DNA from 4 places in the Devosia sp. MDV22-iso42 genome. Region 1 is predicted to be linked to each of the others. Evidence: predicted binding sites of a transcription regulator. Region 1 holds the regulator's gene; each other region holds the start of a gene.
What was found. Region 1 encodes LexA, which represses DNA repair genes until DNA is damaged. Its sites were predicted from a motif close to TGTTCNNNNTGTGTTCNG; they were not measured.
Positions count from the first base shown of each region.

Region 2: a site for LexA is predicted at 1,750-1,767, ahead of AC4NN3_RS12075 (putative DNA modification/repair radical SAM protein). Genes of this name have one in related genera too.
Region 3: a site for LexA is predicted at 3,563-3,580, ahead of AC4NN3_RS10920 (YifB family Mg chelatase-like AAA ATPase). Genes of this name have one in related genera too.
Region 4: a site for LexA is predicted at 4,469-4,486, ahead of dnaE (DNA polymerase III subunit alpha). Genes of this name have one in related genera too.

Region 1 is NZ_JBZVWR010000006.1:457,563-465,112, forward strand. It holds gene AC4NN3_RS03890 (vitamin B12-dependent ribonucleotide reductase) at 1-1,422, opposite strand, end outside; gene AC4NN3_RS03895 (NADH:ubiquinone oxidoreductase subunit NDUFA12) at 2,175-2,573, shown strand; gene AC4NN3_RS03900 (DUF2155 domain-containing protein) at 2,551-3,015, shown strand; gene AC4NN3_RS03905 (DUF4440 domain-containing protein) at 3,016-3,804, opposite strand; gene lexA (transcriptional repressor LexA) at 3,804-4,517, opposite strand; gene AC4NN3_RS03915 (molybdopterin molybdotransferase MoeA) at 4,611-5,813, opposite strand; gene moaC (cyclic pyranopterin monophosphate synthase MoaC) at 5,810-6,286, opposite strand; gene trpC (indole-3-glycerol phosphate synthase TrpC) at 6,286-7,098, opposite strand; gene trpD (anthranilate phosphoribosyltransferase) at 7,095-7,550, opposite strand, start outside.
Region 2 is NZ_JBZVWR010000010.1:39,512-47,061, forward strand. It holds gene AC4NN3_RS12070 (UdgX family uracil-DNA binding protein) at 1-511, opposite strand, end outside; gene AC4NN3_RS12075 (putative DNA modification/repair radical SAM protein) at 511-1,746, opposite strand; gene AC4NN3_RS12080 (DUF2200 domain-containing protein) at 1,917-2,276, shown strand; gene AC4NN3_RS12085 (ring-cleaving dioxygenase) at 2,412-3,362, shown strand; gene AC4NN3_RS12090 (hypothetical protein) at 3,494-3,709, shown strand; gene mnmA (tRNA 2-thiouridine(34) synthase MnmA) at 3,716-4,867, opposite strand; gene AC4NN3_RS12100 (flagellar hook-length control protein FliK) at 5,116-6,708, shown strand; gene AC4NN3_RS12105 (flagellar hook assembly protein FlgD) at 6,721-7,425, shown strand.
Region 3 is NZ_JBZVWR010000009.1:182,801-190,350, reverse strand. It holds gene aceA (isocitrate lyase) at 1-12, shown strand, start outside; gene AC4NN3_RS10930 (DUF1294 domain-containing protein) at 17-646, opposite strand; gene cfa (cyclopropane fatty acyl phospholipid synthase) at 807-1,922, shown strand; gene AC4NN3_RS10920 (YifB family Mg chelatase-like AAA ATPase) at 1,986-3,509, opposite strand; gene AC4NN3_RS10915 (glycoside hydrolase family 25 protein) at 3,692-4,531, shown strand; gene AC4NN3_RS10910 (hypothetical protein) at 4,641-4,763, shown strand; gene AC4NN3_RS10905 (MarC family protein) at 5,059-5,691, opposite strand; gene AC4NN3_RS10900 (HAD family hydrolase) at 5,799-6,515, shown strand; gene AC4NN3_RS10895 (hypothetical protein) at 6,512-6,892, opposite strand; gene gshB (glutathione synthase) at 6,892-7,550, opposite strand, start outside.
Region 4 is NZ_JBZVWR010000006.1:198,403-205,952, reverse strand. It holds gene AC4NN3_RS02705 (aldo/keto reductase) at 1-651, opposite strand, end outside; gene dnaE (DNA polymerase III subunit alpha) at 815-4,270, opposite strand; gene AC4NN3_RS02695 (YoaK family protein) at 4,650-5,303, shown strand; gene AC4NN3_RS02690 (DUF2798 domain-containing protein) at 5,375-5,596, opposite strand; gene AC4NN3_RS02685 (sensor histidine kinase) at 6,048-7,532, shown strand.

The DNA.
Region 1 (7,550 bases):
GTTCGATGCATTGATCGGACCGGCTTCGGGGCTGGTGTGCCACTCGTTGATGGTGGTGTGATACTGGATGCCGGGATCGGCCGAGGCCCAGGCGGCGTAACCGACCTGTTCCCAGAGATCGCGGGCCTTGAGGGTTTTGGTGACCTTGCCGGACTGGCGGGCCTTGAGATCCCAGTCGCCATCGCCTTCGACGGCGCGCAGGAAGTCATCGGTGACGCGGACGGAATTGTTCGAGTTCTGGCCCGAGACGGTGAGATAGGCCTCGCTGTCCCAATCGGTGTCGTAGACCGGGAATTCGATATTGGTATAGCCCTGCTTGGCGAACTGGATGACGCGGAAGATGTAGTTCTCCGGCACCAGGGCCTTCTTGGCGGCGCGCACTTCGCGCTTGAGGGCAGGGTTCATGGAGACGTCAAAGCAGTCGTCGCCACTGCCTTCGCAGTTGACGGCAGCCTTCATGATCAGCTTGAGGTGCTTGGAGACAACCTTTGAGCCGGTGACCAGAGCGGCAACCTTCTGCTCCTCCTTGACCTTCCAGTTGATGTATTCCTCGACATCGGGGTGATCAATGTCCAGCACCACCATCTTGGCGGCGCGACGGGTGGTGCCACCCGACTTGATGGCGCCCGCTGCGCGGTCGCCGATCTTGAGGAAGCTCATCAGGCCGCTCGACTTGCCGCCGCCGGAGAGGCGTTCGCCCGAGCCGCGCAAAGCGGAGAAATTGGTGCCGGTGCCCGAACCATATTTGAACAGGCGTGCTTCGCGGACCCAGAGGTCCATGATGCCGTTTTCATTGACCAGGTCATCGCTGACCGACTGGATGAAGCAGGCATGCGGCTGGGGATGCTCGTAGGAGCTCTTGGAACTCACCAGCTTGTGGGTGAAGGGGTCGACATAGAAATGGCCCTGGCCGGGGCCATCAATGCCATAGGCCCAGAACAGGCCGGTATTGAACCACTGGGGAGAGTTCGGCGCGACGCGCTGGCTGGCCAGCATGAAGGCGAGCTCGTCAAAGAAGGTGCGGGCATCTTCCTCGGAGTCGAAATAGCCGCCCTTCCAGCCCCAATAGGTCCAGGTGCCGGCCAGGCGATCGAAGACCTGGCGGCTATCCATTTCCGAACCGTAGCGCTCATTCTCGGGCAGCTTGGCGAGCGCAGCTTCGTCGGGGACGGAGCGCCACAGCCAGGACGGGACGGAATTTTCCTCGACCTTCTTGAGCGCCTTGGCGACGCCGGCCTTGCGGAAATACTTCTGGGCAATGATATCGGCCGCCACCTGGCTCCAGGAAGCGGGCACGGCAATGTCTTCGAGCTTGAAAACGACAGAGCCATCGGGATTGCGAATCTCGCTCGTGGCCGAGCGGAAGTCGAGACCGGCATAGCGGTCCTGATTGGCAGTCGTGAACCGGCGTTCAATGCGCATAGTCGTCTTAGTCCCCAATGTGACGGGCACATGCCCGCGAGCCGAAAAACCCGGCTTCTAACCCAAATCTGTTTTGACGCGTCACCAACCGAGCCCGTGGCCGGGCCCGACAAACATGCCTGTGCCCCCGAATGGCGCCGGTCTGATGCCAGCGCTCCGAGCAGGGGACTTTGGCCCCCGGCAGTCGGTGCTGCGGGCCTCCTCCAAAACATCTGCCGATTCAAACCACGCGTCAACGCAAGAAATCACAAGGTCTAGTGGTGGAGTGGGCCACCAAGACAACCACTAGTAGGCTCAATATGTGGATAGCGGGGACAAAGTGCAAGATTTTCCGGCCCTTGCCCGGCTGTATTTACCCATCAAGCAGTGTCACATGAGGGCCGCAGACGTGAGGCCAGCAAGTCGCGCTAAAGCGCCGTGATTCCTCATGCTTCCGGGCTCTGTCATCAGTCAGTCATATCTGGTTAACCATAGCAGAAAAACCCAGAATCATGGGGGCTGAAATCCTGTCAAGCGGAGAAAATTTGCCCAAAAAACGTTGGCACGTGACACACCAGCGCTTGTGCCCATCGCCGCGCGCGGCCACCCAGATGCAGTATGCAGGGCAGGGGCGCGCCTACCGCATTGCCGGGTGGCAAATGAAGCGCCGGAACGGCAATTTGGCGCGCCGAAAAGGCCGCGCGAGACTAGGCCGCGTGCCGAACCCATGGTACACCCGGCCCAACGCAAAGCTCCGACGGCGGAATCGACAAGTGGCAAAATCGGGTATCAAGCAGTTCCTGAGTGAAATCTTCTCCTGGTGGGGTGGTCAGACCTGGGGCACCCGCCTGTGGATCTGGCGCTTCGGCGACTATGTCGGCAGCGACGAGTTCGGCAACCAGTACTATCAGGACAAGAAGGCCGACCGGCGCTATGTGACCTATGCCGGTCCCGCCGACGCCTCCACCATCGGCAATGGCTGGCATGGCTGGATGCATCACCGCACCGACGTGGTCCCCACCAAGGCCAATTACGTGGCCAAGAGCTGGGAACTGCCGCACCAGGAAAACCTGACCGGCACGGCGGCAGCCTATCGTCCCGATGGCAGCCTGCTCAACAAGGGCGAGCGCCCGCGCGTCACCGGGGATTATGACGCCTGGTCGCCTGAATAGAGCCGGCGCCTTGCGCCATCCCCGTTTTCTGCGCCGCACAATACTGGCGCTGCCGGTGCTGGCAGCGTCCGTTTCTGCTGGCCTGGTGGCTCCCGCCCAGGCACAGCCGATTGCCAATCCGGTGGCGGCCTTTGCCGGGCTCGACAAGATTACCGGCCGCATCACCCGCTTTGACGTCTATATCGACGAGACCGTGCTGTTCGGCGCGCTCGAGATCACCCCGCGCGCCTGTTACAGCCATCCGGTCACCGAAGCGCAGCGCGTTTCGGCCTTTCTCGAGGTCGACCAGCGCAGCCTGACCGGCACGTCCAAGCGCATCTTTACCGGCTGGATGTTTGCCGACAGCCCGGCGCTCAATGCCGTGGACCACGCCGTCTATGATGTGTGGCTGGTCGAGTGCAAGACCAGCACCGATATCCCGCCGCCCGACGCACGGGACTGATCAGCGCGCCGGGCTGAGGTGCTCGTGCACGATCTGCCATCGGCCTGCTTTGTTGGCCAGCACCGTGGTGCCTCGACCCGAGCCGGATTGGTACTCACCATCAATCATTGCCTGCCAGTGGAACGCATAGATGCAGCTGGCAGCGGTATCCCCCACAGCAATCCAGCGCAGCGACTCAATCCAGTACAGCTCATCGGCCAAGGCGCCCCAAGTTGCTTCGAAAGCGGCCTGAATTGCGGCAATACCGCGATGGGATCCATCGCTGAACCAGAAGACCGCATCTGCATCGATCAAAGGCGCGACGTCGGCAAATTGGTGCGTATTGATACGCTCGGCATAGTCCGCCATTACCATGGCCGCATCCGGCATGGGCGCAGCGTCGATATGGCGGACCACATCGAGGGCACGCACGAAGCTGGGATGCCAGTCCTCGCTCGGCACTGCGTCGAGGGACCACCAAAAGAAGTCAAACTTCTTCCCGCCATCATCCTGGGCAAAGAACGACCAGTGTTCCGGTAAATCGGGGCACTGCACTTGGACAAAATGCCAGAGCTGCCCGGCCATTATCGTCGAGCTGGAGCAGGCGAGGGCGCCTGAAACACTTTCCGCGACCCCGGACTCTTCGGCCAATTCGCGCAAGGCTCCAGCGACCGCTGTCTCTCCACGTTCCCGGGTGCCCTTGACCACCTGTATGCCGGCCTGCGGATGACGAAAAACCAGAACCTCCCGAGCCCCGGTCGCTCCCCGAAGAATGACCGGACAGAGCTTCTCGAGAAGGCGCTCAGCCATCAATATTTCCGCAGCAGGCCTACCAGGCGGCCCTGGATCTTGACGCGGTCAGGCGGGAAGATGCGGGTTTCATAGGCCGGGTTGGCGGCTTCGAGCGCTACCGTATTGCCCTTGCGGCGCAGGCGCTTGAGCGTGGCTTCTTCATCATCCACGAGAGCGACGATGATCTCGCCGGTGCTGGCTGCGTCCTGCTTCTTGATCAAGACGGTGTCGCCATCAAAAATGCCGGCATCGATCATGGAATCGCCACGCACTTCGAGCGCGTAGTGTTCACCGCTGCCCAGCATTTCAGGCGGGACCATGATGGTGTGGGAATGGTTCTGGATGGCCTCGATGGGCGTACCGGCCGCGATGCGGCCCATGACCGGAATGGCGATCGGCCTGGCATAGTCCTCGGCCGCCGACATGCGCGAGGGGGGACTGGCCACCTTGCCCAGATTGCCCTCGATGACCGAGGGCTCGAAGCGCGCCTTGCGACCGCCCAGCGAGGGGTTCATGGAATCGGGGAGCTTGACCACTTCGAGCGCCCGGGCCCGGTTGGGCAGGCGACGAATGAAGCCGCGCTCCTCAAGTGCGGTGATCAGGCGATGGATGCCCGATTTGGAGGCCAGATCCAGCGCATCCTTCATCTCGTCGAAGGAGGGCGGAATGCCGCTTTCCTTCATCCGTTCGTGGATGAACATCAACAGCTCGTGTTGTTTGCGCGTGAGCATGGGCCCCTCGGGATTAGAATCGGAACATAGACAGAACGACTATAGGTGTTCCGGTTGTGTTCTGCAATATCCCATGCGCGGCCCCGTCGGAACCTAGAAGGCGTCGATGCTGAGAGCCGTGGCCATGGTGCCGCTGGCCTGGCCGGGATCGTTTTCCGGCTGGATGATCAGCATGTCGGCATGGGCCAGCGAAGAGGTATGGCCGCTATCGGTCTGGGCGATCGGCAGCAGGAGCGGCCCGGTGGCGCTGTGGAGCAGTCGGGCCCGCATGAAGTGGCGGCGCGCCGTGTTGGCCGGGGTCGGGGCGGCCAAAGGCAGGCGCCAGTTGCCGGGTTCGGCATGGCCCAGCCAGGCGCGCAGGGCCGGCTTGATGAAGACGATGGCGGTGACCATGGCCGAGACGGGATTGCCCGGCAGGCCAAAGACCAGGGTCTTGCCGCGGGTGCCGAACATCAACGGCTTGCCTGGCCGCATGTTGATTTTCCAGAAGTCCAGCGTCACGCCGAGCTCAAGCAGGATTTCCTGGACGATATCATGATCGCCGACGCTGGCGCCGCCGGTGGTGATCAGGATGTCGGGTTCATCGGCAAAGACAGCAACAAGCTTTGCCCGCAGCTGATCCCGGTCGTCGCGGGCAATGCCGTGATCGGTGACGGTCTGGGCATAGGGGGCCAGGAGCGGCGCGAGGCCGAAGCTGTTGGAGGCGATGATCTGGTCGGGGGCCAGCACGGCGCCGGGCAGTTCAAGCTCATCGCCGGTGGCCAGCAGCGCCAGGCGCGGCCGCCGGGCGACGGTGAGGGCAGGGGCATTGGCCGCGGCGGCGACGGCCAGCTGCATTGGCGTCAGTCGCGTGCCGGGCTCGACCAGGGTCTGCCCATTAGCAAAATCATTGCCCTTGGCCCTTATGCTGCGGCCCGGCGGCGGCGTGCTGGAAAAGCGTACCAGATTGCCCTCGACCATGGCGTCTTCCTGCATGATCACCGCATCGGCGCCGGGTGGTACCGGGGCACCGGTAAAGATGCGGACGGTCTGGTCGGGACCGACCGAGCCGGCAAAGCCGGCGCCGGCCTGCGAGGTGCCGATGATGCTGAGGGCATGGCCCGGAACGATGTCGGCCGCGCGCACGGCATAGCCGTCCATGGCGCTGGCAGGAAAGGGCGGCTGGTCATGCGTCGCGACGATGGGCGCAAACAGCACCCGGCCGGCGGCTTCGGCCAAAGGCGCGCTCTCGCCAGTCGGTGCCGGTACGCGGGCCAGGATGGCGGCAATGGCGGCCTCGACCGGAAGCAGGCTCATGCGCGGACGAAGTCGCCGGAGGCACCGCCCGATTTCTCCAGCAGGCAGAGGTCGGTGACGACCATGGCGCGATCAATGGCCTTGGCCATGTCGTAGAGGGTCAGCGCCGCGGTCGAGGCGGCGATCAGCGCCTCCATTTCCACCCCGGTTGGGCCGGTGGTTTCGGCGCTAGCCAGAATCAGGATGGCGTCTTCGCCAAACTCGGAAATCTCGATGGCGACCTTGGTCAGGGCGATCGGGTGGCAGAGCGGGATCAGCTCGGACGTCTTCTTGGCGGCCATGATGCCGGCAATGCGGGCCACGGCCAGGGCGTCGCCCTTGTTGAGCCCGCCGGCCATGATGGTGGCAATGGTCTGGGGCTGGCCGACCAGCCTTGCCTGGGCCACGGCGCGCCGGCGCGTTGCCGGCTTGTCGCCGATATCGACGATATGGGCCTCGCCCCGGTCGTTGAGATGGGTGAGTTCGCTCGCCATCAGGCGGGGGCTCCGACGGTGCCATGGAGCAAGGCCCGGGTGGCGGCGGCGACATCGTCGTGCCGCATCAGGCTTTCGCCGACGAGGAAAGTGCCGATGCCGGCATCGTGGTTGAGCTTGACCAGGCTGGCGTGGTCGAGGATGCCGCTCTCGCTGACCAGAAAGGTGCCCTTGGGCACGCCCACGGCCAGGTTGACCGAGGTATCCAGCGTCGTCTCGAAGGTGCGCAGGTTGCGGTTGTTGATGCCGATGAAAGTGGCGCCCAGGGCCAAGGCGCGATCCAGTTCGAGCTGGTCATGCACCTCCACCAGCGCGTCCATCTTCCACTCCTCGGCGGCGTCGAGCAGGTAGCGCGCCACGTCGTCGCCGACGGCGGCCAGGATGATCAGGATACAGTCGGCGCCCCAGGCGCGGGCCTCGGCGACCTGATAGGTTTCGAACAAAAAGTCCTTGCGCAGCACCGGCAGGCTGACGGCAGCGCGGGCTTCGATGAGGAAGCGCGGCGAGCCCTGAAAGCTCGGCCGGTCGGTCAGCACGGAGAGGCAGGCCGCGCCGCCCTGCTCATAGGCGCGGGCAATGGCGGCTGGGTCGAAATCGGCGCGGATCAGGCCCTTGGACGGGCTGGCCTTCTTGACCTCGGCGATGAGGGCAAACTCGTCATTGGCCCGCTTGGCCTTGAGCGCGCGCAGAAAGCCGCGGGTCGGCGTCTGGTCATGCGCCTGGGCCACCACTTCGGCCCAGGGCCGCATGGCTTTGGCGGCGGCGATTTCCTCGCGCTTATAGATTTCGATCTGCTTGAGAATGTCGCTCATTGCTGCCGTCCGTTCGATACCGCCACGAGGCGGGCGAGTGTGTCTTTGGCCTTGCCGCTGTCGATGGCGTCGCGCGCCAGGGCAATGCCGTCCTCGATGCTGGTTACCTTGTCGGCGACCAGCAGGGCGGCGCCGGCATTGAGCAGCACGGTGTCGCGATAGGCGCCCGGGGCGCCGTCAAACAAAGCCAGCATGGCGGCGGCATTGTCGGCCGGGTCGCCACCCAGCAGATCCTTTGGATCGGTCAGCGACAGGCCCACCTGTTCGGGATGCAGCTCGAAGCTGCGCAGGTCGCCATTGGCGATCTGGGCCACGAAATTGGGGCCCGAGGTCGAGAGCTCGTCCAGTCCCTCGCTCGAGTGCACCACCCAGGCCTTGATGGCGCGGTTGGCCAGCAGAGCGGCGGCCACGGGTTCGACCCATTCCTGGGCGTAGACGCCCAGCAGATAGCG
Region 2 (7,550 bases), on a different contig from region 1:
TGGCCCAGATCATGCCGTCGAAGCGCCGCGCAAAGAACGGGGCGGTCATTTCCAGCGTATAATGCTCGGGCTCGAACCAGGCGGCATAGCGCTCCAGCCCATCGCCCTCGGCAATGGATTTGAAGCGGACGAAGGCTTTCATCTTGTGGCTGTCCCGACGCACGGCGGAGGCCCATTTCGTTAACAGACTGTTAGCATTGTGTGTGGCGTCTTCGAGCAACCGGTTATTGCTTTGCAGCGCCCAGAGCAGGTCATAGAGCACGGCAAAGCGCGCCGGATCGGCATGGCAGATGGCCTGTTGCGCCAGATCGAGGAATTGCCGCGGCACCGAGCCGATCGGACGATCGGCCTGCGGCAGAGCCATGGCGTCGACATCGTCGAGCAAACCACCAGCATCGCCCAGCATACGCCACTCCACCTGCCGGGGGGATAAACCCGCCGCCAGCAATTGCCGCGCCTTGCCGCGCCATTCGGCAAAGTCGTTGGGGGCCAGCAGGCGGACGACATGCATCAGAACAGGCTCAACTGTTCCGGCGGCGGCACGAGGCGTGCGCGCAGGCGCGCATCATCGGTCAACCCACCCGGCGTCCAGTCCACCGCCTCGATGAAGGGCCGTATCTTGTCGATTGTGCCGGCAATGCGCGCCACATCATCCAGCCGCAGGCTGTGATGCCGGCGCGTGGCGATGATGCGGTCAACGCTGCGCGTCCCCAGTCCCGGCACCCGCAACAGCATTTCCCGGTCGGCCCGGTTGACGTTTACCGGAAACCGCGCCCGGCTCTTGAGCGCCCAGGCCAGCTTGGGATCGATGACGAGGTCGAGCAGCCCGTCTTCGCCGCCCGAAACGATCTCGGGGACTTCAAAGCCATAAAACCGGATCAGCCAGTCGGCCTGGTAGAGCCGGTGCTCGCGCATCAGCGGCGGCGCCTTGACCGGCAGGCGCACACTGGCATCGGGAATGGGCGAAAACGCCGAATAATACACCCGCCGCAGTTTGTAGCCGGAGTAGAGCCCCGCCGCCCGGTTGAGAATGGCGCTGTCATCGGCCGCATCGGCGCCCACGATCATCTGCGTCGATTGCCCGGCCGGCGCGAATTTCGGTTTTTTCGCCCGCGCCTTCTTGTCCGGCCCTGCCTCGTCCAGCTTGCCGCGCAGATTGGCCATGGCGGTGCGGATTTCGCTGGGCTTTTTCTCCGGCGCAAGCTGCTCCAGGCCGATATCGGTCGGCATTTCGATATTGGTCGAGAGCCGATCGGCCCAGCGCCCCGCCTCGACCAGCAGTTCAGGCGCCGCATTGGGTATCACCTTGAGGTGGATATAGCCGGCAAACTGATGCTCCTCGCGCAGGCTCCGCGCCACCCGCACCAGCTCCTCCATCGTATAGTCCGGCGAGCGGATCACGCCCGAGGAGAGGAACAGGCCTTCGATATAATTGCGCTTGTAGAAGTCCAGCGTCAGCCGCACCACTTCGGCGACGCTGAACCGCGCCCGCGCCACATTGGACGACGAGCGGTTGACGCAGTAGACGCAGTCATAGACGCAGAAATTGGTGAGCAGTATCTTGAGCAGCGAGATGCAGCGGCCATCCGGGGCATAGGAGTGGCAGATGCCGCTGCCTTCGGTCGAACCGATGCCGCCCGTGCCCGCGCTATTCCGCTTTTCCGAACCGCTTGAGGCGCAGGACGCATCATATTTTGCTGCATCGGCGAGGATAGCCAGCTTGCGGCGCAGTGTCAGCGTGGCCATGGTCGTTCCCTTTATGTTCTTGCAAGGGATAGCGCATCAGGCTGGCCAGGGACATGTCAAAAAGACAGGTCTCGGGCAATTGTGATCGCCGACGCAAGATAGGCCACGTGCCGCTGACGACGCTTGCCGGGCCCGCAACATGCTTTAGACTGCCTGCGGTGGGAGGCATCATGACCAATCAGCGGCTCTACAATTACAGCTTTGCCAGCATTTATCCGCTCTACCTGACCAAGGCGGAACGCAAGAACCGCACCCGGCAGGAAGTCGACGAAATTCTCTTCTGGCTCACCGGCCACGACAGGCAAAGCCTCGATCAGACCATTGCATCGGGCGTGACGCTGGAAAATTTCTTCGCCCAGGCGCCGGCCATGAACCCGGCCCGATCCTTGGTCACCGGCGTCGTCTGCGGCGTGCGGGTCGAAGAAATTGCCGAGCCAACAATGCGCGAAATCCGCATCATGGACAAACTCATCGACGAGCTCGCCAAGGGCAAGGCCATGAGCAAAATTCTCCGCACCCCCGCCGCCTGACCTCGGCCTGCCAGCGCCTTTGTTCAAGTATCGACATCAGTCTGTCGGTATTGTCAGTCTGCACAAACCCGTCGCGGTCCTCTACATCTATCGCAACAGCAGCGCGGCACCCGCGCCAGTTCAGGAGATACGACCATGACGCTCGAACTCGGAGGCATCCATCACCTCACGGCGGTCACCGCCGAGCCCAGGAAGAACCTGGCTTTCTATACCCAGACGCTGGGCATGCGGTTGATCAAGAAGACGGTCAACCAGGACCAGACCACCGCCTATCACCTGTTCTATGGCGATGGCGTGGCTTCTCCCGGCGCCGATCTGACCTTCTTTGATTTCGAGACGCCACGCGAGCAGCGCGGCAACCATACTGTCAGCCGCACTGGCCTGCGCGTCGATAGCGAAGACAGTCTGAACTGGTGGAAGAACCACCTACAGTCGAGCAATGTCGGCACCAGCGCCATCAAGGAGCGTAACGGCCAGCTCTCGCTTGATTTCGAGGATTTCGAAGGCCAGCGCTTCCGCATGGTGATCGATGCGGTTAACAAGGTCGTGCCCTGGGCCAAGTCGCCCGTGCCCGCCGAGCGCCAGATCATTGGCCTTGGCCCCATCTCCATGGCGGTGCCGCGGCTCGACCGTACCGAGGCCGTGCTCACCCAGGTGATGAACATGCGCAAGGTTCGCTCCTACGCCATGACCAGCCACACGCCGGAAACCCATGTCTTCGAAATGGGTCCGGGCGGCCCGGGCGCCGAACTGCATGTCGTGGTCGATCCGGCGCTGCCGGCCGCCCGTCCTGGTGCCGGTGGCGTGCATCACGTCGCCTTCCGCACCCCCGATCAGGACAGCCTGCGGCTGTGGATCGAGCGCGTGACCCAGGCCGGCATCCGTTCCAGCGGTGAAGTCGAGCGCTTCTACTTTACCTCGCTGTATTTCCGTGAACCCAATGGCATCCTGTTCGAGATCGCCACCGATGTGCCCGGCTTTGCCGCCGACGAACCGATGGAAACCCTGGGCGAAAGCCTGGCGCTGCCGCCCTTCCTCGAAAGCCGCCGCGCCAGCATCGAGGCCAATCTCAAGCCGCTGGTGTAATCGACCGGCACGCCTCTCCCCTGCGGGGGAGGGGCAGCGCAGCACATGCTGTCACGCCTTGCTTTTGCAGCCCACGCCTTACTTTTGCAGCCATTGTCGTGCATGAGTGGTCTTCCAGCACGCGTTACCTCGTGCATCTGCAGACTCAGTTCGAGGCCATCATGGACGACCCCAAGCCAAGCCCCTTCGCCCTCAACCGCGGCCGCGTCGTCATTCTGGTGCTTGGAGCCCTCATCGTGGTCATCGCCATCTCGACCTCGCTGGGCGGCATCAATGCCTATCAGCAGTTGCGCGAAGCCAATGCCGAAGCGACGTCGCCGGCGCCAAGTCCGGCGCCAGCGCAATAATCACCCTCAGGCCGCCGCAAACACCTGCGGCACCGCCTCGGCGATAAAGCCGCCGCCCCAGACTTCCGCGGTGGCCGTGTCATCAGCGTAGAACACGCAGGCCTGTCCGGGCGACACGCCATATTCTCCGCTCACCAGCGTCACGAACACATCGCCATCCCGGCTGTGGATCACCGCCGACTGCGGCCCGGTGGTCGAGCGGATCTTGACCTCGACCGGCGCGCCATTGCCGGCGCTGAGTTCGGCCAGCGGCGTGCCGCCCAGCCAGTTCACATTGCGCAACCGCACCGTATGGGTCTTGAGCGCCTCGCGCGGTCCCACGATCACCTGCCGGCTCTTGTAGTCGAGCTTGATCACATAAAGCGGTTCGGCCGCAGCAATGCCCAGGCCCTTGCGCTGGCCGATCGTGTAATTGACGATCCCGGCATGCTGGCCCAGCACGCGGCCATCCAGATGCACGATGTCGCCGCCGGCCACGGCCTCGGGATGCATCTTGCGGATGATGTCGGCATACTTGCCCTGCGGCACGAAGCAGATGTCCTGGCTGTCGTGCTTTTCGGCGATCTCGAGCCCCATCTCGCGCGCCATTTCACGCACCGCCGCCTTGCTGAGGCCGCCGAGCGGAAAGCGCAGGTAATCGAGCTGGTCCTGGGTGGTGGCGAACAGGAAATAGGTCTGGTCACGCTCCGCATCGACAGGACGGAACAACTGCCGCCGCCCGTCTTCCCCCTGCCGCGACTGCACATAATGCCCCGTCGCCAGCACGTCGGCACCCAGATCGCGCGCCACCGTCATCAGGTCGACGAACTTGACCGACTGGTTGCAGGCAATGCACGGCACCGGGGTCTCACCCTGCTGATAGGCATTGGCGAAGGGCGCGATGACGCTCTGCTTGAAGCGCTCTTCATAGTCGAGCACGTAATGGGGAATGCCCAGGGTCGCGGCGACCCGGCGCGCGTCATGGATATCCTGTCCGGCGCAGCAGGCGCCCTTGCGATGGGTCGCCTCGCCATGATCATAAAGCTGCAGCGTCACGCCGACGACGTCATAGCCCTGCCGGGCCAGCAGGCCGGCCACAACCGAGGAATCCACGCCGCCCGACATCGCGACTACAACGCGCGTGTCCTCGGGGCGCTTGGCAATATCAAGCGAGTTCATATCTGTCCTGTATCCGGTTGGGTTCAAGGGCCAGCGGATTAATTGGTGGGCGCTAGATACAGCTTTCGTCGCCTGCCCGCAACATTTGCCCGGCAACTATTGCCGCCTGCCCATATTCGCATTGTCAGGCTGCCCCCTGGCGACCCAGCCAAGCTATTGCGGGAAAATGAGTTTTGCCGAAATCACCAAACTGGCAAGGCGCTTGCATTGATCTGGTCGGACTAGTCTCATTTCTGCGAGCCCAAACCGTGGCATCTCATCTGACCGTAACCGCCAAAGCCCCGTCGGGCGCATCCACTACAAGGGCCTTCAACGCCCCGGCGGGCGAAGCCGACAACGGCGCCATGGGTGCCTTTGCCGCCATGCTTGGCGGCACCGAGCCCGGCGCCGATGGCAAGGCAACGGTTAGCTCCAAGCTGGAGTCGGCGCTCAACAAGCTGGCGGGCCTGGTGCTTGGGGACGCCGGGTCGGGCGATGCAGAAAGCGAACCGCAGGACCCAGAGGCCGTGGCCGCCGCCATCAACGCCACCCTGCCCACTGCCACCCCGATCGACACCAAGCCGATGTTTGCCGGCCTGGTCAAGGATCTGGTGGCGCTCAAGCAGAGCCTGAAGGCCGGCGAGCCGGTTGATCCCGAACTGCTCAAGCGCATTGATACCGCGCTGGACGGTCTGAGCGCCAAGCTCAACATCGACCTGTCCGCCCTGGCCACGCCATCGCTGGCCGATCTCGCCAGCATGACCCAGGCGGCCGGGAAGGGCGATCCCAGCACCACGTCGCGCCTCGCCCAGGGCATGGCGCCACTGGCCCACGCCCTGTTCGGTGGCAAGGCGATCCCCACCAAAACCGATACCGCCCCCGATACGGCCCAACTGCTGCAGTCCATTGGCGACAAGCTGGCCAAACTGGCGCAGGCGCTCAAGAGCGAAGGTAATAGCGCCAGCGCTCTGGCCAGCCTCAACCTGCAGGCCGACAGCGCGGCTGATGCCGACCTCGCGGCCGCCATGGCCAAATTGCTGGCAGCGCCCGCCGCGGCCGATTCCGGCGTCACCGGACCGGCGCTCGGCACGCCCAGCCTCAGCCTCACCGAAACCGCGCTGATCGGCAAACCTGCCGAGGCCGGGACTGCCCCCACGCTGACCCCCGATTCAGCAGACAGCGCGACACCGGCCCCGGCGCTCAGCGTCGATGCCAAGGCCGGCTCCGGCGGCGATGCCGCCACCGGCCAGGACGCCGAACCCGGGGATGACAGCGACAAGGTCCCCACCGATACCAAGGCCACGGCGGCCGCCGCCGCCACGGTCAACGAGATCCGCGACGACAGCCATGGCGTCGGCCAGAATACGAGCCAGGCTGCCCGCGCCGATGCCGTGGCGCCGCGCGTCATCCAGGCCGGCTACCAGACCAGTCAGCAGCAGCTCAACCTGCCGCAGCTGGCCTTCGAGCTGGTCCGCCAGGTCAATGACGGCAATACCCGCTTCCAGATGCGCCTCGATCCACCCGAACTGGGCCGCATCGACGTCAAGCTCGATATCGACAAGTCCGGCCAGATCAATGCCCGGCTGGTGGTGGAAAAATCCGAAACGCTTGACCTGATGCAGCGCGATCAGCGCGCCCTGGAACGGGCGCTGCAGCAGGCCGGCCTCGACGCCAGCAAGACCAGTCTGGAATTCTCGCTCAAACAAAGCCCCTTCAGTGGCGGCCAGCAGCAGGGGCGGGACGATTCCGGCCAGCCGTTCGGCCTCAATGGCGGCCGGCTTGACGACATCGAAGAAGCACCACCCACGGTCAATCTCTATCGCGCCAGCCTCACGGCCAGCGGCGTTAACATCATCGCGTAAGGAGTAGTTGTAATGGCTGTCAGCAATGTATCGGGTACCAGCAACGCGTCGGCATCGTCCGCGGCACGCGCCGGTATTGCCGACAATTTCGACACCTTCCTCAGCATCCTGACCACCCAGCTGAAGAACCAGAATCCGCTCGATCCGCTCGACACCAACCAGTTCACCCAGCAGCTGGTGCAGTTTTCCGGCGTCGAGCAGCAGCTCAAGACCAATGAATTTCTCGAAACGCTGATGCTGGCCGGCCAGAACACCGCCAAGTCCGACGCAGTGTCCTATATCGGCAAGGAAGTCACGTCCTCGGGCAAGACCGGCGAACTGACCGACAGCGACGCGGTATTCTGGGCTTACAGTGCTGCTGCCAACGTCACCAATGCCGCCGTCACTATCAAGGACGCCAATGGGCAGGTGGTTTACACCCAGAACGGCCCGCTCAATATCGGGCCCGGCACCTTCCGCTGGGATGGCATCGGCAGCGATGGCAATGCCAAGCCCAACGGCATCTATACCATCGACATCAAGGGCAACGATGCCAATGGCAAGGCCGTCAATGTCAGCACCGCCTCCATCGGCGTCGTCACTGCCGTGGATTTCACCGGCAATGTGCCAATCCTCACCATCGGCAGCCGCCGGGTCGCCATTACCGACGTGACGGACGTGCGCATTCCCGACGTGACCAAGCCCGTCACCCCCGAGACGCCCGACACCGAGGCCTGAAGCCCGCCTTCGACCAGTTGATGCGACCGCACCCTCAGGCCTCGCCTGAGGGTGTTTTTACAGCTGGCACCCCGATCCGTTTGGCGCAACGCCAGCATGATCAATCGACGGCTTTGCCTTAACCT
Region 3 (7,550 bases), on a different contig from region 1:
CAGTTCCACTAGGCGCCTAGGGCAGGGCGACGCTGACCCAGCCCAGGGCCAGCGCCGCCAGGCCGATGACATGGACCAGGGCGATGGCCCAGGTGGTGGCGACAAAGCGCGGCTTGACCGTCTTGTGGCGATAGACTTCCTGGGCCGCCAGGCCGCCGATAATGCCGAAGCAGAAATCGACGACATGCAGGTTGAGCTCGCTGACGCGCCACCGCCCGTTGAGCGCGTAAAGCTTGTCGAAGCGATAGAGTAGCGCCGAGGCGGCGCCCATCAGGGCATAGGTGCCGCCCAGCCAGACCGGCACCCGGTGGGTGCCGATGGCCAGCAGGATCAGCAACGTCATCATGGTGGCGGCGGCGGTGCGCAGGCCCACCTTGTAGCGCGACACCGCACCGGACGGCCGCTTGATGTCGGCCATGCTGCGCTCGGTCAGCGGCGCGGCGGTGGCCACCGCCACATTGATCGCCGCCGGGCGGCCATTGCGGCCGGTGGCAATGTCATAGGACAGCAGGTCGCCGATGCGCGGGCGCGACTGGCCCTCGGCCAGCTTGGAAATATGGACATAGAAGTCGTTGCCGGCAGCATCGCGCACGAAGCCGAAGCCACCCTTGTTGTTCCACTGCACCAGTTCGCCAGAGCGCCGCATAGCATCCTTCGTATATCAGCCGGCAAGCCGGGCGGCGGCGTCAACGCGGTCTGCGCGGGGGCTTGATTGCGCGCGTTGTCCGGCGTTAGGCTTGGGCCATTGCTGTCTGCCAGTCATTGCGTCGAATTGCCGAGCGGTTCAACCATTCATTGCCGTTGCCATGTCAGAATCTGCCAAGCGTTTTGTCATCAGCCAGCTCGAGCGGACGGGGCTCGTGCCCAACGGCCCCGATCCCGCCGATCCGCAGATCCATAATGAGGCCCTGTGGGGCAGGGTGCTGCGCGACGGCACGCTGGGACTGGGCGAGGCCTATATGGATGGCTGGTGGGATGCCGCAGCGCTCGACCAGTGCCTCTTCCGGCTGATCCGGGCCGATGTGCAGAAGGCCTTTCCCAAGGATCTGGCGGTGATGTGGAGCCTGGCGCGGGGCAAGCTGCTCAACCTGCAGCGGCGGCGCGTCACCGAGGTGGCCGAGAAACACTATGACATCGGCAATGACCTCTACGCCGCCATGCTGGACAGGCGCATGATCTATTCGTGCGGCTACTGGAAGCACGCCAGCGACCTGGACGCCGCGCAGGAGGCCAAGCTCGACCTGATCTGCCGCAAGATCGGGCTGGCGCCGGGCATGCGCATTCTCGATATCGGCTCGGGCTGGGGCGGCTTCCTGCAATTTGCCGCCGAGCGCTATGGCGTCTCCGGCGTCGGCGTCACCGTCTCCAAGGAACAGGCGGCGCTGGCCAATGCGCGCATGGCACATCTGCCGGTGGAAACGCGGCTGCTCGACTACCAGGCGCTCGACGGCAGCTTCGACCGCATCATCTCGATCGGCATGTTCGAGCATGTCGGCTACAAGAATTACCGGGCCTATTTCGAGAAGGCAGCCAACCTGCTGGTGCCGGACGGGCTGATGCTGCTGCACACGATCGGCGGCCATGCCAGCACCACCCATGGCGACCCCTGGAGCGAGAAATACATCTTCCCCAATGGCATGCTGCCCTCGGTCGCGCAGATCGGCCGCGCCATAGAGGGGCTGTTCATGATGGAGGACTGGCACAATTTCGGCGCCGACTACGACACTACGCTGATGGCCTGGCTGGCGCGTTTCGAGGCCGCCTGGCCGCAACTGGCCAGCCGCTACGACCAGCGCTTCTACCGGATGTGGCGCTATTATCTCAACGTCTTTGCCGCCTCGTTCCGGGCGCGCCAGATCAGCCTCTGGCAGGTGGTGCTCTCTCCCAAGGGCGTGCTGGGCGGCTATGGCAGCCTGCGTTGAGGCCGATTCACGTGAAACACTTATGCACAGCTTGTGCACAGAGGGCCGCGGGCGCCGGCTCGTTCATGCCGGCCCCAGATTGAGCCGGTAGCTCAGCGCTTCGGCGATATGCGGGCGGGTGACGGGGTCGCTCCCGGCCAGGTCGGCCAGGGTGCGCGCCACCTTGAGCACGCGGTGATAGGCGCGGGCGGAGAGGTTGAAGCGTTCGGCGGCCGCCAACAAGAGAGTCTGGCTTTCGCGGTCCGGATTGACCAGTTCCTCGATCAGGCTGGGGCCGGCAGCGGCATTGGTATGCAGGCTTGTGGCGCCGTGCTCGAGGAAGCGCTGGCGCTGCCGGTCGCGCGCGACAGCCACCCGGGCGGCGACAGAAGCCGAGCTTTCGCTGGCTGCTGCCGGCGCGATCATGTCCGCCGCCGTGACCGCGGGCACGTCGATGCGGATATCGATGCGATCGAGGAAGGGGCCGGAAACGCGGGCCTGGTAATCGTGGGCGCAGGCGGCGCCGCGGCGACAGGTATGGCCAGGCGTGCCGGCCAGGCCGCATTTGCAGGGGTTCATGGCGGCGATCAGCTGCACGCGGCTGGGATAGGAAATGCGGGCATTGGCCCGGGCAATCACGGTCTCGCCCGATTCGAGCGGCTGGCGCAGGCTGTCGAGCACGCCGGGGGCGAATTCGGGCAGTTCATCGAGGAACAGCACGCCATTGTGGGCCAGGCTGACCTCGCCGGGGCGAACCCTGAGCCCGCCGCCCACCAGGGCGGCCATGGAGGCGGAGTGATGCGGGGCGCGGAACGGCCGGCGGTCGGAAATCGCCCCGCCGACCAGTTCGCCGGCAATCGACTGGATCATCGAGACATCGAGCAGTTCGCGCGGATTGAGCGGCGGCAGGATGGAGGGCAGCCGCGCCGCCAGCATGGACTTGCCGGCGCCGGGCGGGCCGATCATCAAGAGGTTATGGCCCCCGGCCGCGGCGACTTCGAGCGCCCGTCGCGCCACCAGCTGGCCGCGCACCTCGCTGAGGTCGGGCAGGGCAGCGCCGGGCACGTGCCGAGCCGGCAGCGGGCGGGGCGCGCGCTGGTGGCCGGTCAGGTGATTGGCCAGAGCCAGCAGGCTTTCGGCGGCAACGATGTCGAGGTTCTCGCCGGCCCAGGCGGCCTCGGGACCGGAAGGAGCGGCGCAGATCAGCCCCAGCTCGCGGGACTGGGCGGCGATGGCGGCCGGCAGCACGCCGCCGACATGGGCGAGCCGCCCGTCCAGCCCCAGTTCGCCCAGCGCCAGATAGCCATCGAGCGCATCCTGGGGAATGGCGCCGATGGCCGCCATGACACCCAGGGCAATGGGCAGGTCGTAATGGCTGCCTTCCTTGGGCAGGTCGGCGGGCGCCAGATTGACGGTGATGCGCTTGGGCGGCAGGCCGATGCCGGAAGCGAACAAAGCGGCGCGCACCCGCTCGCCCGATTCCTTGACCGCCTTGTCGGGCAGGCCGACCAGGATGAAGTTGGCATTGCCCGGCGCAATCTGCACCTGGACGTCGACCGGCACGGCCTCGATACCCTCAAATGCAACGGTGGCGACACGGGTGACCATGCCTGTTCCCTCTGAGCCCGCTGGCAAATCTAGCAAAGCCGGTTCCGGCAAACAAGAACGTAGAGCGAACGAAAAATGGCCTGTTAACCACGGCAGCTGCCACAAGGGTTAACCTAAGCTTCCATTAACCGCGACATGTTGATTGAAAGACAGGTTCCCGTTCCGCGTAGAGTGCTGCCCTCATGAAGTTCCGCCGTCCTTTTCCCTCGTCCGTCACGATCGCAAAGGGTGTGCTGGGGGCGCTGCTGGCCGGCATTCTGATCGCCTGCTCCTCGGGCGGCGGGCTCTATGGCCCGATCCAGGGCGACAACCGCCCCCATGCCGGGGTCGACCGGGCGCGCGGCATGCCGGTGCAGGGGATCGACGTGGCGCGTTACCAGGAAAACATCGACTTCCGCGCCGCCTTCCAGTCCGGCATCCATTTCGTCTTCATGAAGGCGACCGAGGGCAAGGATTACATCGACCCCAATTTCCGCAGCAACTGGGCCCGGGCGCGCGAGGCCGGCATGCCGCGCGGCGCCTATCACTTCATGGCCTGGTGTTCGCTGGCCTCCGAACAGGCCGCCTGGTTCGCCGCCAATGTGCCCAATGATCCCGATGCCCTGCCGCCGGTGCTCGACCTGGAGTGGAATCACCTGTCGAGCTGCAAGGCCAAGCCGAGCCGGGCCGATGCGCTCGAGAAGATCCGGGTGATGCTGGACGCCATGGAGCGGCATACCGGCAAGCTGCCGATCATCTATACCGACATGACCTTCCACCGCGAAGTACTGGAAAACGAGTATTTCCCCAATGCGTTCTGGCTGCGCTCGACTGCGGCCGAGCCGCATGAGCGCTACAGCAACCGCACCTGGACCTTCTGGCAGTGGACGCAGACCGGGGTGGTGCGCGGCGTGCGCGGCGAGGTCGACCGCAACGCGTTCTATGGCAACCAGAATGACTGGCTGACCTTCCTGATGACCGGCTGCGATCCGCGCGCCATAGCCAGTCTGGCGCCAACCGGGCGTTGCCTGCCGTCCAAGTAGGCCGACGTGCGAACCAGCGGGCAAGGCAGGCCTTGCCAGCGCTGGGGGGCAGGGCTAGCGTCAAACGGTATTGATGCGGGTCCTGTGGCCCGCACTGAGGAGACAAGCGATGGCCAAGGGTCAGATGAAGAGCAACAAGGAAGCCAAGAAGCCCAAGAAGGACAAGGTGGCTGCCGTCAAGCAGGTCACCGGTCTGGGTTCAGGCAGCGCCGGCAATTCGGCCAAGAAGTAGGTCTGCGGAAGATTGGGGGGCGGTCGACGGGGTCGATCGCCCTTTTTGCCGACCAGCGCCGGGCCGGCATGCCGTATTCAGCCGCCGCTGCTCATCGGCGGCAGCAGGATTTCCGAGCGTGGCGCCGCCACCGAGCCGGCATTGGCAGCGCAGAGCGCCAGAATCAACAGGGTCAGGACGACGGCAATTCGCATGAGGGCACCTTGCGTTGCGGCAGGTCCGTTGATTTGAACCGATCGACCCGCCCGGTCAACGCCGGCCTTAAGACTTGCTTAACGCTGCCGACCCGGTCGCCTCAGGCGCCAAACAGCGCGCTGGAGCGGATGCCGTCAAAGACGAACTGCACGGCCAGGGCCGCCAGCAGGATGCCGACGACGCGGGACACCACGGCCAGGCCGGTGACGCCGAGCAGGCGCTGGATGGGAATGGCCAGCAGCAGCGTCAGCCAGGCCAGGAACAGAATCACCACCACCGCGGCCAGCACGGCCCAGAACTCGGCAGGCGACCGCGTGCCCGTGCTCAGCAGGATCACCGCGCTGATGGCGCCCGGTCCGGCCAGCAGCGGCATGGCCAGCGGGAAAACGGCGATGTCGTCGCGCGAGCGCGCCTCGACCTCTTCCTCGTCGGTAATGTCGGTGCCGCCGGAATGGCGGGCAAACACCATGTCGATGGCGATCAGGAACAGCAGCAGGCCACCCGCGGTGCGCAAGGCCGGAATGGTGATGCCGAAGACACCCAGAATGCCGTTCCCCAGCACGGCAAACAGCAGCAGGATGACGCCGGCTATGATGACGCCGCGGGTGGCGAAGGCAAAGCGCTGCTTGGCGGTATTGTGCTTGGTCAGCGCGGCAAAAATGAAGGCGATATCGGCCACGCCCACCGTGGCAAACAGGGTGGCAAAGGCGGCCAGGAAGGTCGTGGTGGGCATGACGCTGCTCCGGTTTTCTCCCTTCTACGGCATTTGCGACACGCGGCCAACCTTGCCAGTTGCAGTCGCCGCTCCTAGGGTCGGGGCTGATCAGCCGGAGCCTCGAGATGCGTGAAACTGGCGAAATCCGCGGCATCCTGTTCGACAAGGACGGCACGCTGATCGACTTCAACCAGACCTGGCTTTGCATCATCACCGCTCTGGCCCATCAGGCCAGCGGCGGGAATGACAGCGCCGCACGCGTGCTGATAGGGCAGGGCGGCTATGACTGGAGCCAGCAGAAATTTGTCGGCGGTTCGGTAGTGGCGGCCGGCACGATCGAGGATCTCGTCGATCTCTGGCACCCGACCTTGGCCGGGTCCGAGCGGGCCGCCCGTATCGCCGCCTATGACGCCGTCGCGGTCAGCGAGGGCAGCCGCCGGGCCGTCGGCATTGGTCCTTTGAACGAAACGCTGACCGCGCTGGGGCAACGCGGCCTGCTGCTGGGGATTGCCACCAATGATTCGCTGGCCGGCGCGCGGGCCACGGCCGCAGCGCTGGGGGTGAGCGCACACTTTGCCAGCATTATCGGCTATGATTGCGTGGCCCGGCCCAAGCCCTGGCCGGACCAGCTGGCGCTGTTTGCCGCCCGCACCGGCCTGCCGGCCAGCGCCATCGCCATGGTGGGGGACAACAGCCACGATCTCGACATGGCCCATGCCGCCGGCGCCGGGCTGGCCATCGGCGTGCTGTCGGGAAACAGCACGTGGGCAGAGCTCGCGGGGCTGGCCGATATCATCGTCGACAGCATTGCCGACCTGCCGACGCTGTTTGCCGGCGCCTAGAGCAGCCGTGCCAGCGTCGCCAGGCCGGCCAGAGCGAGCAGGGCCAGGGCATCGAGCCAGCCGCGCGAGCGGCCGAGCCAGGCCGGCCTTGGCCGGGTGGTGGGCAGGAAGCGGACCAGCCAGAGCGCGCCATAGAGCACCCAGACGCCAAAGAAGGCCACCATGACCAGATCGGCCCAGCCGGACCGGTTGAAGCCGACCATGATGCGGGTGATGCCGGCGCCGAGCAGGATGACCAGCAGATAGGCGCCGGTCATGGCGGCGGAATTGCGCCAATAGGGCAGGGTCAGCGTCTGGCTGGCCGGCTGGTTGCGTCGCCAGCGGCGGAACAGAAACCAGGACAGGGCCGCCAGGACCAGCCCGGCCAGCAGCGCCATCAGGCGCGGCGCTTTTCGATGGCGTCCCAGATCAGCACGGCGATGTCGGGGCCGCCGAAGCGCTTGATCTCGCGGATGCCGGTAGGGGAGGTGACGTTGATCTCGGTGAGGTAGTCGCCGATGACGTCGATGCCGACAAAGATCATGCCGCGCTCCTTGAGCGCGGGGGCGATGGTGGCGCAGATTTCCCGCTCACGGGCGGTCAGGGCGCTCAGTTCCGGTCGGCCGCCGACATGCATGTTGGAACGCGCCTCGCCATCGGCAGGGATGCGGTTGAGCCCGGCCACCGGCTCGCCATCGACGATGATGATCCGCTTGTCGCCCTTGCGCACGTCGGGCAGATATTTCTGGATCATGAAGGGTTCGCGGTAATTCTGCTCGAACAGTTCGAGCAGGCTGGCCAGGTTATGGTCACCCTCCTGGATGAAGAACACGCCGGCCCCGCCATTGCCGTAGAGCGGCTTGACGATGATATTGCCATGCTCGCGGCGGAAGGCGTGGATCATGGCCCGGTCGCGCGTCACCAAAGTGGGCGGCATCAATTCGGGGAATTCGGTGACGAGGATCTTTTCGGGCGCATTGCGCACGGCGGCGGGCGGATTGACCACCAGCGTCTTGGGGTGCAGCCGCTCGAGCATGTGGGTGAGCGTGATATAGT
Region 4 (7,550 bases), 260 kb from region 1:
ATTGTCGGTGCCGGAGCGACCGGTGGCCTGGCCCCAGGGGCGGGTGAGCAGGCCCCTGCCCTGCGGGCTCCACGGGATGATACCGACGCCCTGGTCGGCGCAGAGCGGCAGCATTTCGCGCTCCTCCTCGCGATAGAGCAGGCTGAGCTGGTTCTGCATGGAGACAAAGGGGGTCCAGCCATTCAGCCTGGCGACATACTGGGCCTTGGAGAACTGCCAGGCGGACATGGACGAGGCGCCGATATAGCTGGCTCTGCCGGAGCGGACGACGTCGTGCAGCGCCTCCATGGTCTCCTCGATGGGCGTGTCATCGTCCCAGCGGTGGATCTGGTAGAGGTCGACATAGTCGGTCTGCAGCCGTTCGAGCGAGGCGTCGATCTCGCGCAGGATGGCGCGACGGGAGAGGCCGGTGGCATTGGCATCGGTGCGGCGGGTGGCGCCATTGACCTTGGTGGCCAGGACGATGTCCTCGCGGCGCACGAAATCCTTGAAGGCGCGGCCCAGGATTTCCTCGGAACTGCCGTCGGAATAGACATTGGCGGTGTCAAAGAAGGTGATGCCGAGGTCCAGCGCCTGGCGGATGAAGGGCCGGCTCTCTTCCTCGGGCAGGGTCCAGGAGTGATTGCCCTGGTCGGGAGCCCCATAGGTCATGCAGCCAAGGCAGAGGCGCGAGACCTTCAGGCCGCTATTACCCAGTCGCTTGTGGTCCAAAACCGCTCTCCCGCTCCGATATAATGCGCAGGCAGCGTAAGCCTTGGCGACGCCGGCTGCATAGGATTATTCGGCGGGGTGGGCTTGGGCTGGTGCAATGCCCTCAGTGGAACCGCACATCCGTCACGCCCTCGAGCGCCTTGATGCCCCCTGCCACTTCGGCCGTCAGCCGATAGGCCCCCGGCAGCTCGATTTCATATTCCCGTGCCCCGCCATCACGGATGACGACGAAGTTCACCTTCCCCTCGCCGCCCCGCTTGAGCTGGGCGCTGATCGAGCCCAGGGGTGAGGCGCTGGCGGCAAAGACCGTCAGCTGGCGGTCGATCTTGTCCTCGATGCCGTCGATCGGCTCGGCCGAGAGCAGCCGGAGACTGACGCCCTCGGCGCGCTCGTCGGCGCCCACCTGCAGGATCACCGATTTGCCCGGTGACAGGATCGGCCCGAACTGGCTGATCTGCTCGGAAAAGGCGATGACCTCGAAGCTCCCCGTCTGATCGCTCAGGGTCAGGATCATCATCGGCGTGCCCTTGCGGGTACGCCGGTCCTGCCGCCCGCTGATCGTGCCGGCCAGCCGTCCGGCCGAGGCGCCATCCTTGACGGCGCGCTCGAAATCGGCCCAGCGCTGCACCCGCAGCTTGTCGAACATGTCAGAATAGGCGTCGAGCGGATGCGCCGAGAGGTGAAAGCCGAAGGCCGATAGCTCGCGATCGGCCCGCTCGGTGGTGCTCCAGCCCGGCACGCCCTCCGGTAACCGCACGGTTTCCGGTTCTCCGGCGTCGAACATGTTCCACTGGCCCTCATTGCGCTCGGCGGTCAGCGACTGGGCCATGCCCATCACCGCCTCGATGGCGGCAAAGGCCACCTCGCGCCGCGGCACGATGGCGTCGAAGGCCCCGGCATTGCAGAGGGTTTCCAGCGTCCGCTTGGACAGCACGCGCGGATCGACGCGGCGGGCAAAGTCGCCCAGATCCTTGAAGGGGGTATCGCCACGCACTTCCACGATATGCTCGGCGACCTGGCGGCCGACGCCCTTGACGGCGCAGAGGCCATAAAGGATCTGCTTGTCCTTGACCGAGAACACCACCTGCGAGCCATTCACGCAGGGCGGCACCAGCGCGATCTTGTGCCGCTTGGCCTCGCTGCGGAACTCGGCCAGCTTGTCGGTATTGCCCATGTCCAGCGTCATCGACGCCGCCAGGAATTCGTGCGGGTAATGCGCCTTGAGATAGGCCGTCTGGTAGGAGACGAGCGCATAGGTCGCCGCATGGCTCTTGTTGAAGCCGTAATTGGCGAACTTGGCGAGCAGGTCAAATATGGTGTCGGCCTGGCCGAGCTTGAGCCCGTGCCGGATGGCGCCCTCGCGGAAGCGCTCGCGCTGCGCATCCATCTCCGCCTTGATCTTCTTGCCCATGGCGCGGCGCAGCATATCGGCTTCGCCCAGCGAATAGCCCGAGAGCAGCTGGGCGATCTGCATCACCTGCTCCTGGTAGACGATGATGCCATAGGTCTCGTCGAGCACCTTGGAGAGGTCCTCGTGCGGATATTCCACATCCTCGCGCCCGTGCTTGCGGTCGCAGAACATCGGGATATTGTCCATCGGACCGGGGCGATAGAGCGCCACGATTGCGATGATGTCCTCGAAGCGGTCCGGCTTCATGTCGAGCAGCGCCCGGCGCATGCCCGCGCCTTCGACCTGGAACACGCCAAACGTGTCGCCCTTGGCATAGAGATCATAGGTGGGCTTGTCGTCGATCGGGATATCCTCGATGCGGAAACTGCCGCCATCCAGGTTCACCATATTGACGGCATATTGCACCGTGGTCAGCGTCTTGAGGCCCAAAAAGTCGAACTTGACCAGGCCCGCCGCCTCGCTCCACTTCATGTTGTACTGGCAGACCGGCATGTCCGAGCGCGGGTCGCGATAGAGCGGCGCCAAGTCATGCAGTGGCCGGTCGCCGATGATGATGCCGGCGGCATGGGTCGAGGCGTGGCGGAACAGGCCCTCGAGATTTTTGGCAATGGCGACCAGGTCGGCCACCGTCTCGTCCTCGTCGGCCATGGCCTTGAATTCGGGCACTTCCTTCATGGTCCGCTCGATCGACCACGGATCGGCCGGATTGGCCGGCACCATCTTGCAGATGCGGTCGACCTGGCCATAGGGCATCTGCAGCACGCGGCCGACGTCACGCAGCACGGCGCGCGCCTGCAGCGTTCCGAAGGTGATGATCTGGCTCACCTGCTCGGTACCGTATTTCCGCTGCACATAGCGGATCACCTCTTCGCGCCGGTCCTGGCAGAAGTCGATGTCAAAGTCGGGCATCGAGACGCGTTCCGGATTGAGAAAGCGCTCGAACAGAAGGTTGTAAGCGAGTGGATCCAGGTCGGTAATGGTCGTGGCATAGGCCACCAGCGAGCCGGCGCCCGAGCCGCGGCCGGGCCCGACCGGAATGCCCTGCGCCTTGGACCAGCGGATGAAATCGGCCACGATGAGGAAATAGCCGGGAAACTGCATGGACTGGATGATGCCCAGCTCGAATTCCAGCCGCTCCCAATATTCTGCCTCGGTCTTGCCCGGCGCCGGCCCCGGATTGGCGAGGCGATTGCGCAGCCCCTCCTCCGCCATGGCGCGCAAGGCATCGGCCTCGGCCGCCACCGCATCCTCTTCGCTGAGGTCAGGCGCGGCGGCAAATTTTGGCAGGATCGGTTTACGCGTTAAAGGTCGATAGGACACACGCCGGGCAATCTCGACGGTGGAATCGAGCGCCTCGGGCAGGTCCGAGAAGAGCGCGGCCATCTCGGCACGCGTCTTGAAATAGTACTGGTCGTTGAGCTTGCGCCGCTCGGTCTGGGCCAGCACGGTGCCACCGGCAATCGCCAGCAGCGCGTCATGCGCCTCGAATTCCTTGACCGATTTGAAGAAGGGCTCATTGGTGGCCACCAGCGGAATGCCCTTGCGATAGGCATAGTCCACCAGGCGCGGCTCCACGGCGGCCTCCTGCACCCGGCCATGCCGCTGCAGCTCGATATAGAAGCGTTCGCCGAACAGCTCGGCCAGCCGATCGAGGCGCCGGATGGCATTGCCGTCCTGCCCCTGGGCGAAGGCCATGTCCACTGCGCCCTCGGGCCCGCCGCTCAGGCAGATCAGGCCCTCGAGCCGCTCGCGGCTCAGCCAGTCGAGCTGCGCCCGAGCCGTGCCGCCATCGCCCTCGATATAGGATTTTGACACCAGCCGCGACAGGTTGCCGAACCCGGTCTCGGTCTGGGCGATCAGCACCACGCTGGATTTGCCCGACCAGGCGACGTGCCCGCGCTCGCTGATGCGCTCTTCGCCGGCGGCAAAGTCGATGGCCAGCTCCACCCCGACCAGCGGCTGAATGCCCTTCTTGCTGGCCTTTTCCGAAAATTCCAGCGCCCCGAAGAGGTTACCGGTATCGGCAATGCCGAGCGCGGGCTGGGCGTCCGCGTCGGCCAGCTTAAGAATGGTGTCGAGCTGCAGCGCCCCCTCAAGCAGGGAATAGGCGGAATGGACGTGCAGATGGATGAAACCGGGACCTGTCATGACACACCTTATGACGGACGCGGGGGGCGGATCATACCGCCCCGACGCTGCAATCCACAGGCAGGGTCACACGAGTCGGGCCAGGATATCCATCCAGGTGAGCGAGCCGATGGTGAAGGCGCCCAGCGTAACGAATGCGGCGAAGTCCTTGATGAAGGTAAGCATCTGCATCTCCCGTGTTGCTATAATGTTCTTATATGTTCCAGCTTTGTTCTTGTCGAGTGTGGGCAGCGGGAACAGCGGGGATTGGTGAGGACTGGTTAGCAAACTGTTAACATTTGCCGTAGCGCAGGCCGCAGGGGCCCCTTGCCGTCCGCCGCGCCAGGGGCCAGTTTCAGGGGCGCAGCTTTCGCGCGCGACTCACAGGTCAGACACCACCATGACACCGACGCCGCAACTCAGCCTGGGCCTGCTGCTCACTGCCTCGGCCGGCTTTTCCGATGTGGTCAGCTTCATCGAGCTGGGCGGCCACTTCACCTCCTTTGTCAGCGGCAACACCACCCAGCTCGGCGATGCCCTGGCGCTGGGCGACTGGTCGGTGGCGCTGCTGACCGGCTCGCTGGTCGGCCTGTTCTTTGCCGGCAGCCTGCTCGGCTCGCTGCTGGCGCTGCTGGCCGGGCCGCGCTGGGGCTCGAGCCTGGTCACGGCGCTGGTGGTGCTGAGCTTCCTGGCCACCCTCATCGGCGCCGCCCTGGGCAGCCCGCCGCGCCAGTTCATGCTGTTCCTGGCGGCCGGCGCCGGTGCGCAGAACGCCATCCTGCCCTCCACCGGCTCGGTGCGGCTGGGCACCACCTTCGTCACCGGCACGCTGTTTGCCGCCGGCCAGGATCTCGCCCGCGCCCTGCGTGGCCTCGCCCCGCCCTGGCGCTGGGCCCAGCATCTGCTGGTCTGGTTCTCGCTGCTGCTGGGCGGCCTGCTCGGCGGCCTCGGCTATGCCTTTGCCGGCATCAATGCGCTGCTGCTGCCGGGCCTGATCTATCTGGGCTTCCTCATCGCCTTCATCGTCCGCCGCCCGGCCAAGGTCATGGCCTGATCACGCGGGCGTCCGGCAGCCGGCCATCCGGACCAGCCCTGTCAGGCCGGCCCGAACCCGTAACCATGCTGTTACGCGCGGCGCGGCGGCGCCACGATGAAGGCGAGCTTGAAGGCCAGCGGATTGACGACCTGGCTGACGACGAAGGCGATCGGCCAGGCGGTGAGGAATGATACTGGCCAATGGGCCACGAAAGCCGGCCCGGCATTGATGAACCCCATCACGCCGCTCATGGTGAGGGCCATCAAGAAGGTCATGATGAGGGTAAGGGTAAGCTGGGTTTTCTTCGGCATACTGTCTCCATCAAGAGCGGACTGACGGAGACCATTCCCACGTCAGCACCAGCCCCATAAAACGAGGGTTGGTGCCAGTGGGACCGCAGAAACTGCGACGAAGCCTGCACAGCGCAGGGACCGGGATACCAACCGGCGACTTCTTTCGGCCTGCGTGACCTAGTCAAGGCCACGCCACAGCGCAAGCCGCGATGGTGAATGGCTGGCTTGCGCAGAAAACGCTTACGCAATCACCGCTTTTGCTACCAAGCGGTCACCACCATGCTCGGCAGCCCGGCAAGGTCATGGGCTGAACGGGAACCAGTTCTAAGCGACCATCGTCAATTCTGAGCAACGCTGCGCAATGTCCTGGGGCTGTTTACCGGGGGCACGCCGCCAGCTATCTTCATTGTACCATTCGGTCTAAGCCTGTGTTTCCACGGCTGTCTTTGACGCCATCCAAGGGACTCTGATGTCATCATTGCCAGTGCCTTCGCTGAAATTTCTGGCCGGCGGCGGCGAGATGGGCCAGCGCATACGGGCGATGGATTGGTCTGCGACACCCTTGGGTCCGCCAGACAGCTGGCCGGGTAGCCTGAGGACCCTCGTGCAGGTGATGCTCATGTCCGGGCAGCCGATGTTTATCGCCTGGGGCCCCGAGCGCATCATGCTGTATAATGACGGCTACGCGCCCATGTGCGCCAACAAGCACCCCTGGGCCCTCGGAAAACCTTTCTCGGCGGTTTGGGCCGACATTATCGAGGCTGTTGGTCCGATAATGGATGCCGCCTATGCCGGCATCCCGACTTACATGGATGACATCGAGTTCCTGATGACCCGACACGGCCAGCAGGTCGAGACGCATTTTTCGTTCGGTTACACGCCCGTCCACGACCACGACGATCATATTGCGGGCATGTTCTGTACCGCCCTTGAGATCACCGCGAAGGTTGCTGAAGCAAAGGCCCGGCAAGCTGACGCGCAGCGCCTGACCGAGATGTTCGAGCAGGCTCCCAGCGCCATCGCCGTGTTGCGCGGGCCGACATACATATTCGAAGTGGCCAACTCGGCGTATCAGCGGCTTGTAGCGAAAAGGGACCTCGTGGGGCAACCCGTTGCCGAGGTCATGCCAGACCTGCTGGAGCAAGGTTTCGCTGATCTGCTCGATCGCGTCTATTCGACCGGCGAGCCTTTCGTCGGCTCGGGCGTCCCCATTACCGTACTCGATCCCGAGACCGGCACCAGCACCGAACGGGTGATGGACTTCGTCTATCAGCCGATGCGGAACGCCGATGGCCAGGTCGACGCTATTTTTGTCGAGGTCGTCGACGCCACGGAGCGACACAACGTCGAGAAGATGCAGGCGCTGCTCAGCGAGGAAATGGGACATCGCATCAAGAACCAGATGGCCGTCGTGCAGGCCATCGTCAATCAGACCCTGCGCGGCGCGCCCGACATTCGCGCGGCCCAACAGTTGATCAATGATCGGCTGGTCGCGCTTGCCAGCGCCCACGATCTGTTGCTGCGGGGAAAAGGCGAACGCGCTTCGGTGCTCAAGCTGATCGAGACGGCAATGGCGCCTTATGGACGCAGCAACGAGCATCAGATTTCCATTGTCGGCACCGACATCGAACTCGCGCCGAAAGCCGCTCTGTCGCTGGCGCTTATCTTGCATGAACTCGCCACCAATGCCGTCAAATATGGCTCACTCTCGGTGCCCGAGGGGCGGTTGGAAATCCAGTCGACGACGGCGACGGTGGACGGCAGATCGGTTTTCAACCTGACCTGGAGGGAGGCCGGCGGACCGCCCGTGCGTGAGCCGTCATCGTTGGGATTTGGCACAAGGCTGCTTCGCGGCGGCATCACCGGCGTCGCCAACAGCGTCGAGCTGACCTACGCCCCCATCGGCTTCAGCTTCAGACTGACAGCATCGGCTGTTGAAATCTTGAGTTCGTAGCGCCAACGGGTATTTTTG